DNA from 4 places in the Lactiplantibacillus paraplantarum genome. Region 3 is predicted to be linked to each of the others. Evidence: predicted binding sites of a transcription regulator. Region 3 holds the regulator's gene; each other region holds the start of a gene.
The links. The regulator Rex, encoded in region 3, represses fermentation and respiration genes when NADH is low (regulators of the CRP and FNR family bind a similar motif). The targets are predictions, from matches to a motif close to TTGTGAANTANTTCACAA.
Positions count from the first base shown of each region.

Region 1: a site for Rex is predicted at 2,360-2,377, ahead of LP667_RS00230 (FAD-binding protein). Genes of this name have one in related genera too.
Region 2: a site for Rex is predicted at 2,093-2,110, ahead of pflB (formate C-acetyltransferase). Genes of this name have one in related genera too.
Region 4: a site for Rex is predicted at 2,038-2,055, ahead of LP667_RS04395 (class II fumarate hydratase). Genes of this name have one in related genera too.

Region 1 is NZ_CP032744.1:56,001-60,222, forward strand. It holds gene LP667_RS00230 (FAD-binding protein) at 1-2,241, opposite strand, end outside; gene LP667_RS00235 (DASS family sodium-coupled anion symporter) at 2,704-4,119, shown strand.
Region 2 is NZ_CP032744.1:2,928,981-2,933,202, forward strand. It holds gene LP667_RS14380 (VanZ family protein) at 252-767, shown strand; gene LP667_RS14385 (serine hydrolase domain-containing protein) at 959-1,948, opposite strand; gene pflB (formate C-acetyltransferase) at 2,372-4,222, shown strand, end outside.
Region 3 is NZ_CP032744.1:584,749-588,970, forward strand. It holds gene LP667_RS02795 (ABC-F family ATP-binding cassette domain-containing protein) at 1-1,539, opposite strand, end outside; gene LP667_RS02800 (redox-sensing transcriptional repressor Rex) at 1,707-2,384, shown strand; gene LP667_RS02805 (CPBP family intramembrane glutamic endopeptidase) at 2,524-3,168, opposite strand; gene groES (co-chaperone GroES) at 3,361-3,645, shown strand; gene groL (chaperonin GroEL) at 3,701-4,222, shown strand, end outside.
Region 4 is NZ_CP032744.1:910,320-914,541, reverse strand. It holds gene LP667_RS04400 (flavocytochrome c) at 1-410, opposite strand, end outside; gene LP667_RS04395 (class II fumarate hydratase) at 612-1,994, opposite strand; gene citF (citrate lyase subunit alpha) at 3,413-4,222, opposite strand, start outside.

The sequences.
Region 1 (4,222 bases), 530 kb from region 3:
AATTTGATCGATAGCGGTTAAACCAACATCTTCACTTTCATGGTGTTGAATAACATCGACTGCTTGAATTTTATGGTCGTTGTAAGTCACACGCACAATAACTTTGCCACCTAGCCCGGCATTAGAACTGCCGAGATATTGATCAGCGGCCAGTTTAACATTGGATGCTGTTTCGCCATCAACAAGATCATTAATTCCGTTGGCTTCGTTGGCGGTGACAGATTCACTATCTACCTTTGGACGAGCAGCGTTTTCACCAGCTAACTTACCAAAAATCAAACATTCGGCCAAATTACCGCCGCCTTGATAGCAGTTCGCAACGATACCGCCTAATTCACCAGCGCCGAATAAGTGGGGAATCGGTTCGTCGTTGACATTGAGAATTTGGGCGTTTTCATTACGCTGTGGTCCGCCCTGTGTGTTGAGAACGTCATTTGCCGCGGCAATGGCATAGTAAGGGCCACCGTCCAGCTGCCGCATCGTTTGTGGATCACGGCCAAATTCAAAATCACGACCCACTTCTGTATAGTGATTAAAATCGGTGACGGTCTGTTGCAGATTGTTAGCAGGAACGTCTAATTTGTCTGCCAATTGTGCAATCGTTGGCGCGGAAACGAGCTTGGTCATGAATTTCGGATAAGGTAACTGACCAGCCTGACTTTCTTCTTGTTTGAAGGCATCGTACTGGGTTTGATCAAAGATCAAGTAGGGGTGCTGGTTCTTCATTGGAATCAACCAAGAACCGTGCGTATAAACGTGTCCATGCCGGTGCTTAGCATCTTCTTGGAAATAACGTGTCCCGTCGTCAGCGATAACGAAAATACTGCCGTTCTTCAGTAATGGCCAATGCTCAATTTGCCGGCCCCGCTCGTTGGCGTCTTCTTTGAAGGTGATTCCAGGTAAGATACCGTGAGATTCATAATTGGTCATGTGCCACATTTTGGCATCAACTTCTTGGGCCATTTTGACGCCATCACCACGGTTATAAAGGGTGCCCAATGGGGTCAAGTGATTGCTATGAAGGTAAGTTTGTGTTAACTCAGGATTATTTTCAAAGCCCCCCATTGCAAGGACGACGCCATTGTTGGCGTGAATGTTAAGTAAGCGTTCACCGCGTTTGATCTGGACACCTTGAATGATTTTGGTGCTGGGGTCTTGAATCAAGTGTTGTGCTCGTGAGTCTAACCAGACGTCAATATTGTCGGCCCGTTCGAGCACTTTTTGCCGGAGGAGTTTCCATAATGCGGCGTCTTTATCGCGTTTATGAACGAGGGCGAAATCGACAGTCTCGCTCCCAGCTAATTCTGGATATTCCGCCATGGTTTTCTTGATGGCAACAGCATCACCAGGTTTAATGTCATGTTTCCAACTGACTGCTTTAATTCCTAGGTACTTTTCAAAGTATGTTGGAATTTTGTTCATGCCGCTTAAATAAGCGTTGAGCGTCTTAGTAGGAGTACTAAAGGGTGCGCCCAGTGCTTGATAATAAGCGGTTAGTTTATCTAGGCTTTCACCCGTAACGACATGTTGGGCAGAGTAGCGGGTGTTGCCGCCTTCACGGCCAAATGGCGCCGCATCCACTAGTAGAACTTTTGCGCCATTATCAGCGGCAAAGCGAGCTGCCGATGCACCCGCACCACCAAAGCCTAAAACGATAACGTCGTAATTACCGTGCCAGTTCACATTGAGCGCGGGGGTGCCGTTGAGTGCTTTAACGTATTTTTCAAAATTATCGAAGCACCGTTCCAAGAATTTGATAGAAGGGGCATCGACCATTTGACCATTCTGATCAAAGGCTTTAGCAGCGTAGCTTAACATGTATTCATTGCCGGGAAGTACCTGAGCATCAACTCCGGGCGCATTGAGAATATTGCGCAAGTCACCTTGAGCACGGCATGTCCCCTGTACGCCAAGGGAAGTACCAACTAACATGACTGGTTTATTAGCAAACGGATGGAGTTGGTATGAGAGCCATTCGATGACGTTCTTGAGTGCGGCTGGAATGGCATGATCGTATTCGGGTACACCAATAATAACCCCGTCTGCCTGGCTAATTTTATCATTTAAGATTTGAACGGTGGCTGGAATATCATCTTGATCAGGCTCATTGAATAGTGGGATTCCGGTAATCTCATTGACGTCAATCGTAGCCCGCTGACTAAAGTGGTGATTCATAAATTGTAATAGTTCACGATTGTAAGATTGTTGTGCAGTCGTACCAATCAAGGCGACATATTTCATAATCAACATTCCTTTATTATTTTTTAGTTTGATAAGTACATCGATTGTTTACGCTTTCAATATAATTAATCGTATAGAAAAAACAACCTTTAATTTTGACCAGTTTCGCAAAACACTATTGTGACAACGATAACAAGCGAAAGTTGTTTTATTCGATCAACGATTATTAAGTAGGAACTAAGCGAGCAGCAAACTTTATTTTAGTTTTTTATAAATTATATTTATAAAAAGGAAGCCAGTGATTGTCGTTGATTAAAATAAAATCTAATATATGAACAAAAGAGACGTCGTCTTAAGCCCTAGTACAGCTGATTTCATTACATTCACGGGTTAAGTATTGCTAAATTTTGATTGACAGACTTATAAATTAAGTTATGGTGATACTGAAAAAAGGAATACAGCTGTTGATGTCAGCTTATGTGAAAAAATTAACAATCAAGAAATCATTAGGAGGAATTGCAAATGTTGAGTCAAGTAAAATGGAAGGGCTTTCTTTTGCCGTTAGTCTTTGGAATTGGTCTCTGGTTACTTACACCACTACGACCGTTAGCGATTAGTATTATCGCGTGGCATCTCTTTGCTATTTTTGTAGCAACGATTATTGCTTGTATCACCAAGCCGTTGCCGATGATGGCCGTCACGCTGATTGGGATTGTTGTCGCGACGTTAACGGGTGTTTTTACGATGGACGAAGTCGCGACCGGTTTTGGTAATTCGACAGCGTGGATGGTTGCCATGTGCATGTTCATGGCTGCTGGTTTTATCAAATCGGGACTTGGCAAGCGGATTGCTTATTTATTTGTCAGCTTATTTGGTAAACGCACGTTGAGTTTAGCGTACGCCCTATCCTTTGTTGATGCCGTGTTGGCGATTGGTATTCCCAGCAATAATGCGCGGGTCAATGGCATCATGTACCCAATCATTGATAATCTTTCTCGTGAAATGGGCTCTGACCCAAAACAGGGGACCCAACGGAAATTAGGCTCATTTTTAGTTTTTACTGAGTATGAAGTTAATAATATTACATCAGGCCTATTTTTGACTGGCTTGGCTGGTAACATGGTTGCGATCGGCTTAGCCAAAATGCAGGGAATCACAGTGACCTGGATGCAGTGGTTCATGGCTGCCTGTGTTCCGGGAGTTTTATCGCTACTAATTATTCCGTGGGTATTATATAAAGTTTATCCACCCGAAGTTAAGGAAACCCCCGATGCGCATCGCTGGGCAACGACACGGCTGACGGCTCTCGGAAAAATGACCGCTAGTGAAAAAATTATGTCGGTAACATTTGTTTTAGCCATCATTTTATGGTTAGTTGGGACTAAGATTGGCATTGATGCTACCGAGGTTAGTTTTATTGCGGTCGTTATTTTACTAATTACCGGCGTATTAACCACCAAAGATTTGCTTAATGAAAATTTTGCTTGGAATATTTTAGTCTGGCTGTCAATCATTATGATGATGTCCAAGAAGTTAATGACGTTAGGATTTTTCCCTTGGTTTTCAAAAACGTTGGGGCATTTACTGAACGGGATGAACTGGATTAGTGTTCTAATTATTTTGTTTTTAGCCTATTTCTACTTACATTATATGTTTCCAAGTGTTTCAACGCAGATTTCAGCACTATACGCCGGCTTTTTATCCATCGCTATTGGTGCTGGCGTGCCCCACGTCTTGGCGGCTCTATTGTTGGCATTTGCTGGCTCAATCAACTTGTCTACGACGCCATATTCGGCAGGCCCTGCTGCATTACTATCAAGTACGGGTTATGTGACGAGTGCGGAGTGGTGGAAACTAAGCGCAATTGTGGGTGTCATTTTTAATATTATTTGGTTAGGTGGAGGGCTACTCTGGACGAAGTTATTAGGTTTGTGGTAAATACTTAATTATAAGCGGCAATTCGTGATCAGTACTGACTGCGAATTGCCGTTTATTTAGTGTTAAAATTAGTCAGCAAGTAAAACTGAGCGTGGAGGTATTA
Region 2 (4,222 bases), 790 kb from region 3:
TAAGAAGTAACTTGATTAATTTGCCGTGGTTGCCTTTGCGACAACAGAAACTATCTTACCAATTACTGAAGAAGTTGTCAACAACTAATTTCAATAATTATTTGATGGTGAGAAGCATCTGCCGTAGCAGCAACGTTTACTAATATACCAATTGAAACAAAAAGTGTCAACACTTTTCCTGAATTTATTTTTATAAATGGTCAAATGTCCTTTTCTTCTCTATACTATTTAAATAAAAGGAGCGACTAAATATGCTAGCTTGGCTACCATTCTTACTTATCTCAGTACTGTTCATTGTTCTATTATATGCCTGCGCGCGTTCGGCAAGCACTAATATCCAACGGTTTAAGCAGCTCAGCTTGATTGCTTTTCTCTGGATATTAACTGCTTTTTGCTACACACCTACGAGTTACAACTTCGGTACTCAACTTGTGATTCAATATATTCAATGGGGTCCTGTCAAATTGAATGTGATCCCCTTCCAACAATTAGACATTGAGTTTTGGCTCAACGTCCTTCTTACCGTTCCGTTAGGCGGCTTGTTGGCGTGGAACTTTCCCGACTTACCCTGGCGTCGATTTATTTGGTTAGGTTTACTCACCGGCCTGACACTCGAACTAGGTCAATTCATTCTGGACTGGTTGGTTAATATCAAGCGTTGGGTCGATATCGACGATGTTATTACTAACTGGGCTGGCGTCATTCTTGGCGCAGCCAGTTATAAAATTGTGCGTCACATTCCCGGACTACGATGGTTGCAAAAGTAGCCTATATGTTGCAAAAGTAGCCTATATATAGAAGTAAAAATTAAAGAGCCCTACTTCCACGTTCAACCACCGATTAATTTCTTGCAAGTAACCCGACAAACTGGCCATGATAACCTCACAATTAAATAAGGCGCCGCAGCCGTGAATGACGGTTGCGACGCCTTATTTAATTTCAGGATCAATATTTATCTTTAAGATTCAAAAAATAAATCAAAGACTTGTTTACGATCTCGATTCCAAACTTGATTATCACTCGTTGGGTAGACTCGGTTTGTTAAAACAACTAGCCCCACCTGTCGATCCAAATCGAAAGCGATGGCTGGTCCTGTAAAACCAGTGTGGAAATATTGATGACGCCCCGCGCGTCGTTCCCAACCTAGTGTTCGACCACTTTCATCATATTCGCCCAACCAATCAAAGACGTTTTCATCAAGTACCCGCTTTCCCTGATACTCGCCAAAATTCAGCATCATTTCAACAAACACCGATAAATCGGTCAATGTCGAGAACAAGCCCGCATGGCCACTCTCACCATTTAGCAAGAATGCTTTATAATCATGAACCTGCCCTTGAATTTGTCCTCTTAACGGATCAAACTCCGTTGGCACAAAACGAACCTTGGGCCGATTTAAATTATAGCCCGTATTGGTCATAGCCAATGGATAGCAGACATGATCCTGAATGCTTCGTGCCAACGATCCGTCAACTGCTCGAATAATCCAGCCCAGCAAAATGAATCCTAAGTCTGAATAGACGTACGTTGTTCCCGGAGCAGTAACTAGTGGCGCATCATAGACCGCTTTAATTAAATCCTCGCGCTGCATCTTATCCAGATTATCAATATCTGCTGGTAAACCACTATTATGAAGTAACAAGTTTTTAATGGTAATTTCAGGATGCGTAAACCCAGGTAAAAATCGAGCTACCGAGTCTGTTAAATGGACCGTGTGATCCGATAGCAACTGAAAGATTCTTGTCGTGGTCCCCACAACTTTAGTTACCGATGCCAAATCATAGATCATGGCTGGATCCAAGCCGATGGCAAATTCATCACGACCCTGCTTGCCATGATAATATTGACTAATACCTTTAGGGGTGATCAAGCTAAACGACGCCCCGTAAATATCACCAGCTTCAATACAACTGTCAATATATTGTTCAATTTTTTCGAGCATCTGCATTACGCCCACCTTTCGTGACATACATTACTTTTTTCATCTGCTTATCTTCTTTATGATAACGAACTTCCTCATAAAATCAACGGCAAACGTTTTGCAAATCTATCACACACTAGCTCACTTTTCATTAACTAACTAGTTGAACACTTGTTATATTATAGACAATATTCCACTTATATATCAAAGCAAGCATGAATTTTGGCTGTTTTTTGAATATAATTAAGTGAATTGTCAATGCACAACTACGGCAACAAACACTGTCATGCCAGCATTCAAATTCCAAAACACCTTCATAGATTATAAAAAATTGACCTAAACGTGAAATAAATCACCTGGAAGCGGTTACAAATTCGCAAAAAAATGTTATGATTCAAATATAGAATTTTATCAATCATTTGATTGGATTCAAATTATGGAGGCGAGAAAATGATTACATCAGAAAAGACAACAAAGCCCGCAGCTTGGAAAGGTTTCAAGGGAGGGCACTGGCAGGAAGAAATCAACATTCGTGATTTTATTCAAAATAACTTCACACAATACAATGGCGATGAAAGCTTCTTAGCTGGCCCCACCGCTGCCACCAAGACTTTAAATGACAAGGTCTTAGCATTAAAGAAGCAAGAACGTGAAGCTGGCGGTGTGTTGGACGCTGATACTAAAGTTGTTGCAACGATTACTTCCCATGGCCCTGGCTATATTCAAAAAGATCTCGAAAAGATTGTTGGTCTCCAAACCGACAAGCCTTTGAAGCGAGCCTTTATGCCATATGGTGGTATTCGGATGGCCGATGACGCCTTAGAATCTTACGGCTACACTCCTGATAAAGAAAACGATAAAATCTTCACAGAATATCGCAAGACTCATAATCAAGGTGTCTTCGATGTTTACACCCCTGACATGCGGAAAGCACGTCACTACAAGATCATCACTGGTCTACCAGATGCTTATGCACGTGGCCGCCTTGTTCCAGACTTACCACGGGTTGCTGTTTATGGGATCGATCGTTTGATGGAAGACAAAGCTAATGACTTTGCTCACATTGGCGATGGCGAATTAACCGATGATGTTATCCGTCTCCGTGAAGAAGTTCAAGATCAATACCGGGCTTTAGCTGACATGAAGAAGATGGCTGCTAGTTATGGTTACGATATTAGCAAGCCTGCAACTAACGCACAAGAAGCCATTCAATGGATTTACTTCGCTTACTTAGCTGCCATCAAGACTCAAAACGGTGCCGCAATGTCTGTTGGCCGGATTGATACAACAATGGATATCTTCATTCAACGCGATTTAGAAAATGGCGTTATCGATGAAGACCAAGCCCAAGAATTAATTGACCAATTCGTTATGAAATTACGGATGGTTCGGTTTATCCGTACTGAAGAATACAATTCACTCTTCTCCGGCGACCCAATCTGGGCAACCTTATCAATGTGTGGCTTAGGCGTTGATGGGCAACATCACGTTACTAAGACAGCCTTCCGGATCTTAAAGACCTTGGATAACATGGGCGCCGCACCAGAACCAAACATCACGATTCTATGGTCAGACCGCTTACCAGAAGACTTCAAGCGTTACGCAACGCAAGTCTCCATTGACAGTTCAACCATTCAATACGAAAACGATGATTTGATGCGGGTACAATGGGGTACCGACTACTATGGGATTGCTTGCTGTGTTTCAGCACAACCAATTGCTGACGGCATCCAATACTTCGGTGCTCGGGCAAACTTAGCCAAAGCTATTCTTTACGCCATCAATGGTGGTCGTGATGAAATTGCTGGTGACCAAGTTGGCCCTGCCTACGAACCAATTACTTCAGAATACATCGACTATGACGAATTCATGAAGAAATTAGACAAACAAATGGATTGGTTAGCTGACACTTACGTTAACTCCCTCAATGCCATTCACTACATGCATGACAAGTATTACTACGAAGCTGCCCAATTAGCTTTGAAGAATACTGACCTTGACCGGACCTTCGCAACTGGGATTTCTGGTTTATCACATGCTGCTGATTCGATTTCAGCAATCAAGTATGGTCACGTTAAAGTTATTCGTAACGAAGATGGAATCGCCGTTGACTTCAAGGCTGACAACGACTTCCCTCGCTACGGGAATAATGATGACCGTGCTGATGACATTGCTAAATGGTTAGTCAAGGAACTATACAGTAAGATGAATACGCATCACCTCTATCGGAATGCAAAACTTTCAACTTCTGTCTTGACGATTACCTCAAACGTTGTTTATGGTAAGAACACTGGTACCACA
Region 3 (4,222 bases):
ACTGGTAGCAACTTGATTAATAAAATAACGGTCATGTGAAACAAAGAGTAGGGTGCCATCGAAATCGTTGAGGGCCACTTCTAACACTTCACGACTGTCAATATCTAAATGGTTCGTCGGTTCATCAAGAATTAAGAAGTTGTCGTTTTGCATGGCGAGTTTAGTCAATAGTAACCGGGCCCGTTCGCCACCAGATAGTGCGTGAACGGGTTTATCAACGTCTTCTCCAGTAAAGAGAAAGCTTCCTAGGATAGTCCGGATATCTTTTTCGGGCGTGGTTGGATGTTCATCCCATAGCTCACCCAATACCGTTTTCTTATCATTAAGGTTGCGTTGCTCTTGGTCATAATAACCAGTGACGACGCCAGTGCCAAACACGGCCTGACCTTTAATGAATGGAATTTGGCCCAAAATACTCTTGAGGAAGGTTGATTTGCCAATCCCGTTCGGACCGACGATGGCAATCGCTTCATGTTTTTTGACGCTGAGATTATCTGGTTCTGACAGGATCCGACCATCATAACCCACGGCAGCGTCTTTGACGGTCAAAACGATGTTGCCACTTTGTTTGGCGGCGTGAAAGCCAAAGTGGGCCGTTTTCTCATCATTGTCAGGGCGATCAAGTCGGTCCATCTTAGCGAGTTGTTTGCGTCGGGCCTGGGCGCGTTTTGTCGTGGAAGCCCGCACAATATTACGGTTAACGAAGTCTTCAAGCTTACTAATCTCGGCTTGTTGTTTTTCGTAGTGTTTCCACTGAGCTTGAATACGTGCCGCTTTTTCTTGAACAAACTGATCGTAGTTGCCGGTATAATGGACCATTTCATGGTGCGACAGGTCATAAACTTCATTAACGACTCGGTCTAGGAAGTAACGGTCATGGCTGACAATAAGCAATGCGCCTGTATACGACTGTAAATAACTTTCTAGCCAAGTTAAAGTCTCAACATCCAAGTGGTTAGTTGGTTCGTCAAGAATAAGTAAATCGCGTTTTTCAAGTAATAATTTGGCGAGTGCTAGCTGCGTCTTTTGCCCACCTGATAGTTCAGTGACTGATTTATCATAGACATCGGCGTCGAATTGAAATCCGTGTAAAACACCCCGGATTTCAGCTTGGTACCCGTAACCGTTTTTCTGCTGAAATTCTGTTTGAATTTGGTCATAAGTTTTTAAAGTTTGTTGGTAGGCCTGTTCATCGTTCATGATAGCCGGATCACTGAGTTGATTTTCGAGTTGATGCATTCGGGTTTCAATTGCATGCAACTCGGCGAAGACGCTACTCATCTCTTCCCAGATTGTATTATGACTGTCTAGGCCTTGGTCCTGGGCCAAGTAACCAATTGTCAGTCCCTTGCGCATCGAAATCTGGCCTTCGTCAGGCACAGTCTCACCAGCAATCATTTTAAGTAAGGTTGATTTGCCGGCGCCATTGCGACCAACGAGGGCCACACGGGCGTGCTCTTGAATGTCCATTTGTACGTTATCGAACAAGACATCGGCACCAAAACGCCGCATAACCTGCTGTACTTGTAGTAAAATCACGCTTTATTAAGCTCCTTTCACATTTGATTCGTGACATAATTGTAGCATATTGCAACGGTTTGCCCAATTATTTGGAATAATAAGTAATTATTATTTCACAAAGTCGTAGGTTATGCTAGAATAGTGTCAGCAAATTCACAAACTTTTATATAGGAGGACGCGTCCGAATGGCAGAAACAAAAATTCCACGGGCAACGGCAAAACGGTTACCGATTTATTACCGCTACTTGAATATTTTACTAGATGCAGATAAGAAGCGGGTATCATCAACCGAGTTGTCCGAGGCGGTTAAAGTAGATTCAGCAACGATTCGGCGAGACTTTTCGTATTTTGGGGCGCTCGGTAAACGAGGGTATGGATACGATGTTGAAACGTTGCTTGCATTTTTTAAAAAGATTTTGAACCAAGACACCTTAACGAACGTTGCCTTGATTGGGGTCGGAAATTTAGGTCACGCCTTATTAAACTTCAATTTTCACAAAAATAGTAATGTCCGAATTTCAGCAGCCTTTGATGTTAACGAGGCGATTGCCAATACGGTTCAAAGCGGGGTGCCAGTGTACCCAATGACTGAGTTGAAGAAGCAATTGATCGAACAACAGATTGAAATTGCAATTTTGACAGTCCCAACGACGGTCGTTCAGGAAATTACGGATGATTTGGTTGATGCTAACGTGAAGGGAATCATGAACTTCACGCCGTTACGAATTTCGGTTCCAGAAACAGTCCGGGTTCAAAACGTTGACTTGACCAATGAATTGCAAACATTGATCTACTTTATTGAGCATTATGGGCAGCAATTGGGCGAAACCGGTCATGACGATCAGAATGAGACGCAAGACTAAGTCACTGTCTTAGTTTAGATATTATATAGTAAAAGAAGGTGCCCCGGGACTGGTTCCCAGAGCACCTTTTTGTGTCAGCTTTTTACTTAAAAACAAGGGTTTAATGACGGCTTCAGCTATTGAGAGCTGCTAGTTTGGATTAATGCAGTAATCCAAACAGTGTTGGTAATACGACCGATGCATTCATTAAGATGTGGGCGGTCATAGAAGTTTGAATACGACCAGTATGTTGGTATAGCCAACAGAATAAGAGGCCGATAAATGCGTATAGAATAAAGTGACCATCCGCGTGTGCGAAGCTAAATAGGACGCTCGCAATTAAGGCTGCTCCAATCTTACCAGTGACTGCGCTAAGATTACCGAAGATAACTTTGCGAAAGACGATTTCTTCCATGATTGGGGCCCCGATAATGATTGCTAGGAAAAAGGCCGGGTATTGCTGGCCAACTGTCAAGAGCGTAGTGGTGTTAGTTGAGGCGGTTGACTGGCCTAATAATGCAGTGATTTTTAGAATAATTAATTGGCCGACGATGACGAGCACGAGTCCGATCAATCCCCAAAGAATGGTTTTGCTCCAATTGCTGGGATGCTTTTCAATCACATTTTTAGCCTTCATTCGGCTAGCTAACCAAATGAGCAGGACAGCACCGACCAAGTAATCAACTGTTTGAATGACGAATACTTGAGAACCAAGTTGATGAAAAGCGGTAACTAAAACGCTTGGTAGTGCGTAAATAATAAAGTAAATAATGAGAATAAAGATTGATTGGCGGCGATTGACCATCAACTCACGTCCTTTTAAAAGTTAAATTTAAGTTGCGTAGCGGTAACTGTAATTTTCATTATAGTCGATTTGACATTCTTTGACTAATAATTGACAAATTACTTGCAATCTTGAATTAAAATGATATAGTTGACAATGTAATTAGCACTTGGAACTACGGAGTGCTAAAAAAGAATAAATGGAGGGATTCACGTGTTAAAACCATTAGGAGATCGCGTTATCTTGCAACAACAAGAAGAAGAAGAACAAACAATTGGTGGGATTGTCATTGCCAATAACGCCAAGGAAAAGCCCCAAAGCGGGAAGGTTGTTGCCGTCAATGACGGTCGTGTTTTAGATAACGGGACAAAAGTTGACCCCAGCGTGAAGGTCGGCGATCAAGTATTATTCGATAAGTATGCCGGTACCGAAGTCAAGTATCAAGGTGCTAAGTACTTGGTATTGCACGAAAAAGATATCGTTGCAATCGAAGACTAATCCATTTAAATTGCGCAACTTAAAATAAATTAAATTCATGAGGTGAATAGAGATAATGGCTAAAGAATTAAAGTTCTCTGAAGATGCACGCTCAGCGATGCTAAAAGGTGTCGATCAATTAGCTGACACAGTTAAGTCAACGTTAGGGCCTAAGGGTCGCAACGTCGTTTTGGAACAATCATATGGTTCACCAACAATTACTAATGATGGTGTAACGATTGCTAAAGCAATTGAATTGGACGATCATTTCGAAAACATGGGTGCCAAGTTAGTTTCTGAAGTTGCTTCAAAGACTAATGACATTGCTGGTGATGGGACGACGACTGCAACGGTCTTAACGCAATCAATCGTTAATGAAGGTATGAAGAACGTTACCGCCGGTGCTAACCCTGTTGGCATTCGTCGTGGGATTGAAGAAGCCACTAAGACGGCGGTTGACTCATTACATGCCATGGCACACGAAGTTAAGACGCAAGAAGATATTGCGCAAATCGCTTCTGTATCTTCAGCAAGTGAAGAAACTGGTAAGCTAATTGCTGAAGCCATGGAAAAAGTTGGCCATGACGGTGTGATCACG
Region 4 (4,222 bases), 330 kb from region 3:
TGGGTTCGCATCACGCTCATGCCACCCGTAATTGTCAAATCGTCTAACTTGATGCCGTGATCCGCTAACCAGTCAATTGCTAATGCACTGTGTTCTGTGAAGAACTTCAATAGGGCTTGATTATTCATTCCGCCGCCACCTTTAAGGGTTTCGCCGTAGAAATCACCAAAACTATCAACAATGTGGTGATGCAGTTGCACGTTGGTTTCAGCCGCATTCATTCCTGATGAAGCCCGGGTAGTGTTCCCACCAATCTTAGGCATTTTTTCTAGAATAACGGGTTTCAATCCCAATTCATGTGCTTGAATGGCAGCTGTTAGGCCAGCACCACCTGATCCAATAATAATCACGTCATAGTTTGGTTTTAAATCCGCTAATGCGGTTGGTGTAAATGTAAATTTATCAGCCATTGAATACCACTACTCCTCTCAATTCGTCCGGGCTAGCAAATGAACCTAACGCTCAAGGCCCCATTTTTATTAGCCCAACAATTAACAAGCAGATTACTGCGGTTAACTCGACACGGGCCATCATTCCAAATCTAGGAATAACGGCCCGTGCCACGTTAAGATACGTCAGCTAACCGACGCTTGACCTCTGCTTATTTTACCTTAATCATCAATATTCGTCATATCAATTGGAACCATCCATTCATCGAATTGTTCCGCCGTGACTTTCCCCGACTTGATCGCTGCTTCACGTAAAGTTGTTCCGGCTTTTTCAGCGGCTTGGGCAATCATCGCACTATCATGGTAACCGATATGTGGTGACAATGCCGTAACAGTCATCAAAGAACTGTCGACTAATTCTGCCATCCGATCTTGGTTAACGGTCAAACCAGCAATCATCCGGTCAGTGAAGCCGGTAATCGTTCCGGCTAACAATTCAGCGGATTCTAAGAAGGCATCAATCAAGACCGTCTTGTAGACGTTCATTTCAAAGTTACCTTGACTAGAAGCTAAATCGACGACCACGTCATTTCCCATGACCCGCACAGCCGCCATCGTGATAGCTTCAGCTTGGGTTGGGTTAACTTTCCCAGGCATGATTGATGAGCCGGGTTCGTTAGCTGGAATGTTTAATTCGTCATAACCGGCCCGTGGACCACTTGCCAAGAATCGTACGTCATTGGCAATCTTCATTAAATCAGCCGCCAACGTCTTGATGGCACCGTGGACCACGTTCAAACCAGAATGATGAGCTAAACCATAGAATTTGTTGGAATCAGCCGTAAATTCAATGCCGTACAGTTTACTCATGGCAGCGGCAATATTTTCAGCAAAATGAGGGGCAGCGTTTAGACCAGTCCCAACAGCGGTCCCACCCATTGCGAGTTCGCCTAAAGTTGGATTCAATTGCTTCAAGTAAGCAATATCATGTTCAATCGCACTGGCCCAACCACTCACTTCTTGACCAAAAGTTAGTGGCGTGGCATCTTGAAGGTGAGTCCGACCGATCTTTACTACCCGCCAGTACTTCTTTTGCTTAATTTTCAGTTCTGCTAACAAGTGTTCTGCAGCAGAAATCAACTTATCCACGGCAACCGCGGCCGTAATGTTCATTGCGGTTGGAAAAATATCGTTAGAACTTTGACCATGGTTCACATCATCGTTTGGTAAGATTTCAATATCTGGGTTGATCTTGCCAGCCATATGCGCGACCACTTCGTTAACATTCATATTTGTTTGCGTCCCTGAACCAGTTTGGTAAACAACCAGTGGAAAGTCCTTACGCAAATCTTCATCGTCGAGCGCTAATAACTTATCAATGGCAGCCACGATTAAATCAGCTTTTTCGGCAGTCATTGCTTCAACTTCCTTATTCGCAATTGCGGCGGCCCGCTTGATTTGAAGTAGTGCCCGAATCATTTCCAACGGCATCTTCGTACCAGTTGGGAAGTTATGGCGACTCCGTTCCGTCTGGGCACCCCATAGTGCGTTCGCAGGAATTTTAACTTCGCCTAAAGTATCTGATTCAACTCGATATTCTGTCATGTTGATAACCTCCAATTAATGTGTTGGTAAGCGCTTACTAAGTGTGTGAAAAAAATAACATTTAGTTTATAAACTAAGTTTACCGTCCAAATACCGCTATAGTCAAACTGTATTTTAGCTATAAGTATTAATTATGAGGTTGATATATCGGCGCTTAAGCGTACTAAAAAAGAAAATTACAGCCTTTGGATAAAAATGTTTATTTTTTCACATGGTGTGATTTATTCTTAGTTATAAATTCTATTCGATTACAGCTGATTACGACCACTATTTATCGACAAACAAGTTAAAATTTGGCTGTTTATCCATCCTTCATTCACCCCAATGCTTTGATATTTTTTAGCGTATAACTGAACACGTGTTTCTTAATCAACTTACTTGATTCACCAAACTAATTAAGCTGTCATTAATCATGGTTAAAACATGCCCATTAGTTGGATTACTATGCGTCAGTATATGCGCGTCCTATTCCGACCTCCGGGGCCGGGTGCCAATTGCTGGAACGTAAGCCGACGTCGATTTGAGCTAACGCCCAACCCGCGTCATCTCAAATACGAGTCTTATTCTAAGCCGGAAGCACCCCACTTCCAGCTAAGAATAATTTGGCTACTGAGCATTGTCACCCAGCCCCTCCAGTCTCAAGCCTGTGAGGGACCACGGGTTGTGCCTAACCAACGGATTAATGTGGTTTGGCATTAGTCCATTGGTGTAGCAAGCACAGGCTTTAGTGGCACCGAACACGTTTCGGGTAAGCCGTTCGTATGGCGGATGAACGGCCACTTAACTTGGTACAATTGGTTGTTGGTTATTTTGAAACTGGAGCTTCAATTAAACGTTGAGTTGACGTCGATCATTTTAGCCATTCCAATACTAAGCATCGCAATTTTGACATAGTTGAGCTGGCATAATTGCATTTCTAGTCTCACAGACAAATAACAAGATTATCGGTTGAGAAGAATAACGATCAATCCATCAAAAATTGGGTACATCCATATCTGTCATTCGAACACTGTCCCGGCTGGAAGGCGTTTCTGACAATGCTCAGTGGTGAAATTCCACTTAGCAAGCGTTCTTTGCTTGGTTAGTGGAAGGCCAGTATTTGAGACGTGGGCTTCGGCTCAAATCTGTGCCCACCACGTTCCAGCAATTGGCAGAAATGCCTGGAAGTCGGCGTAGGGCGCGCAAATCAAGCAGGTTTACACTAGTTTAAACTTTTCCCAGCGGGCTTAAGCTGGTTGGTTTTGACTTTAATCAATCGGCACGTTTTTATCATGATTCACACTAATTAACAAGCCATCTCATATTGTATGATTGTTCTATTTTGTGACTACCTTGCGTTTTACTTACCGAATTGCCAAATAAAAATGACCTAGCTAGCAAAATTTGCCAAGCAAGGTCATTTTTGTAATCAATATCTTTTAGTCCTTAACTGCTTTAATTGTATCAATAATCGTACCATCACGGTATTCGATCAAGGCAACGGTCCGATCAGTAAATTCAAGTGGTTGCGGTTGGCCGACTTTCTTTTCGGCCAACTGTTGTAATTCTTCAATCGTATAAACGGGCACACCTGGGACATGGCTTAGTGCTTTAACTAAGTCTTGGCGCCGCGGATTGATGGCAATCCCGTATTCTGTCACCACAACATCAATCGAATCACCGGGTGTGACGATTGTCGTTACATCAGGAACAATCGTGGCTAACCGGCCCCGAACAAGCGGTGCGGAAATAATGGTCAGTTTGGCCGTCGCCGCATCTTGGTGACCACCAATGGCACCACGGATCACGCCATCCGAACCGGACATGACGTTAACGTTGAAGTGCGTATCAATTTCCAACGCACTCAGAATGGCAACATCCAATTGATCAACCATCGCCCCCTTGTTATCAGGGTCAGCGTACCATGAGGCGTCAATTTCTTGTTGATTAGGATTGGCGTGCATCGAAGCGGCCGCACCTTTGTCGAAGTCTTGAACATCCATGACTTTGTCGACTAAGCCTTCTTCGAGTAAATCAGTCGTTGGTTTCGTAATCCCACCAAGGGCAAACGATGCTTTGATTTGATTATCGAGCATGGCTTGCCGCAAGTAACGGGTCACGGCCAATGCGGCACCACCGGAACCGGTCTGGAATGAGAAGCCGTTTTTAAAGTATGGTGAGTTCACGATCACATCATTGACGGTTTGGGCAATCTTCAATTCCTTCGGGTCCTTGGTGAAGCGTGTCGC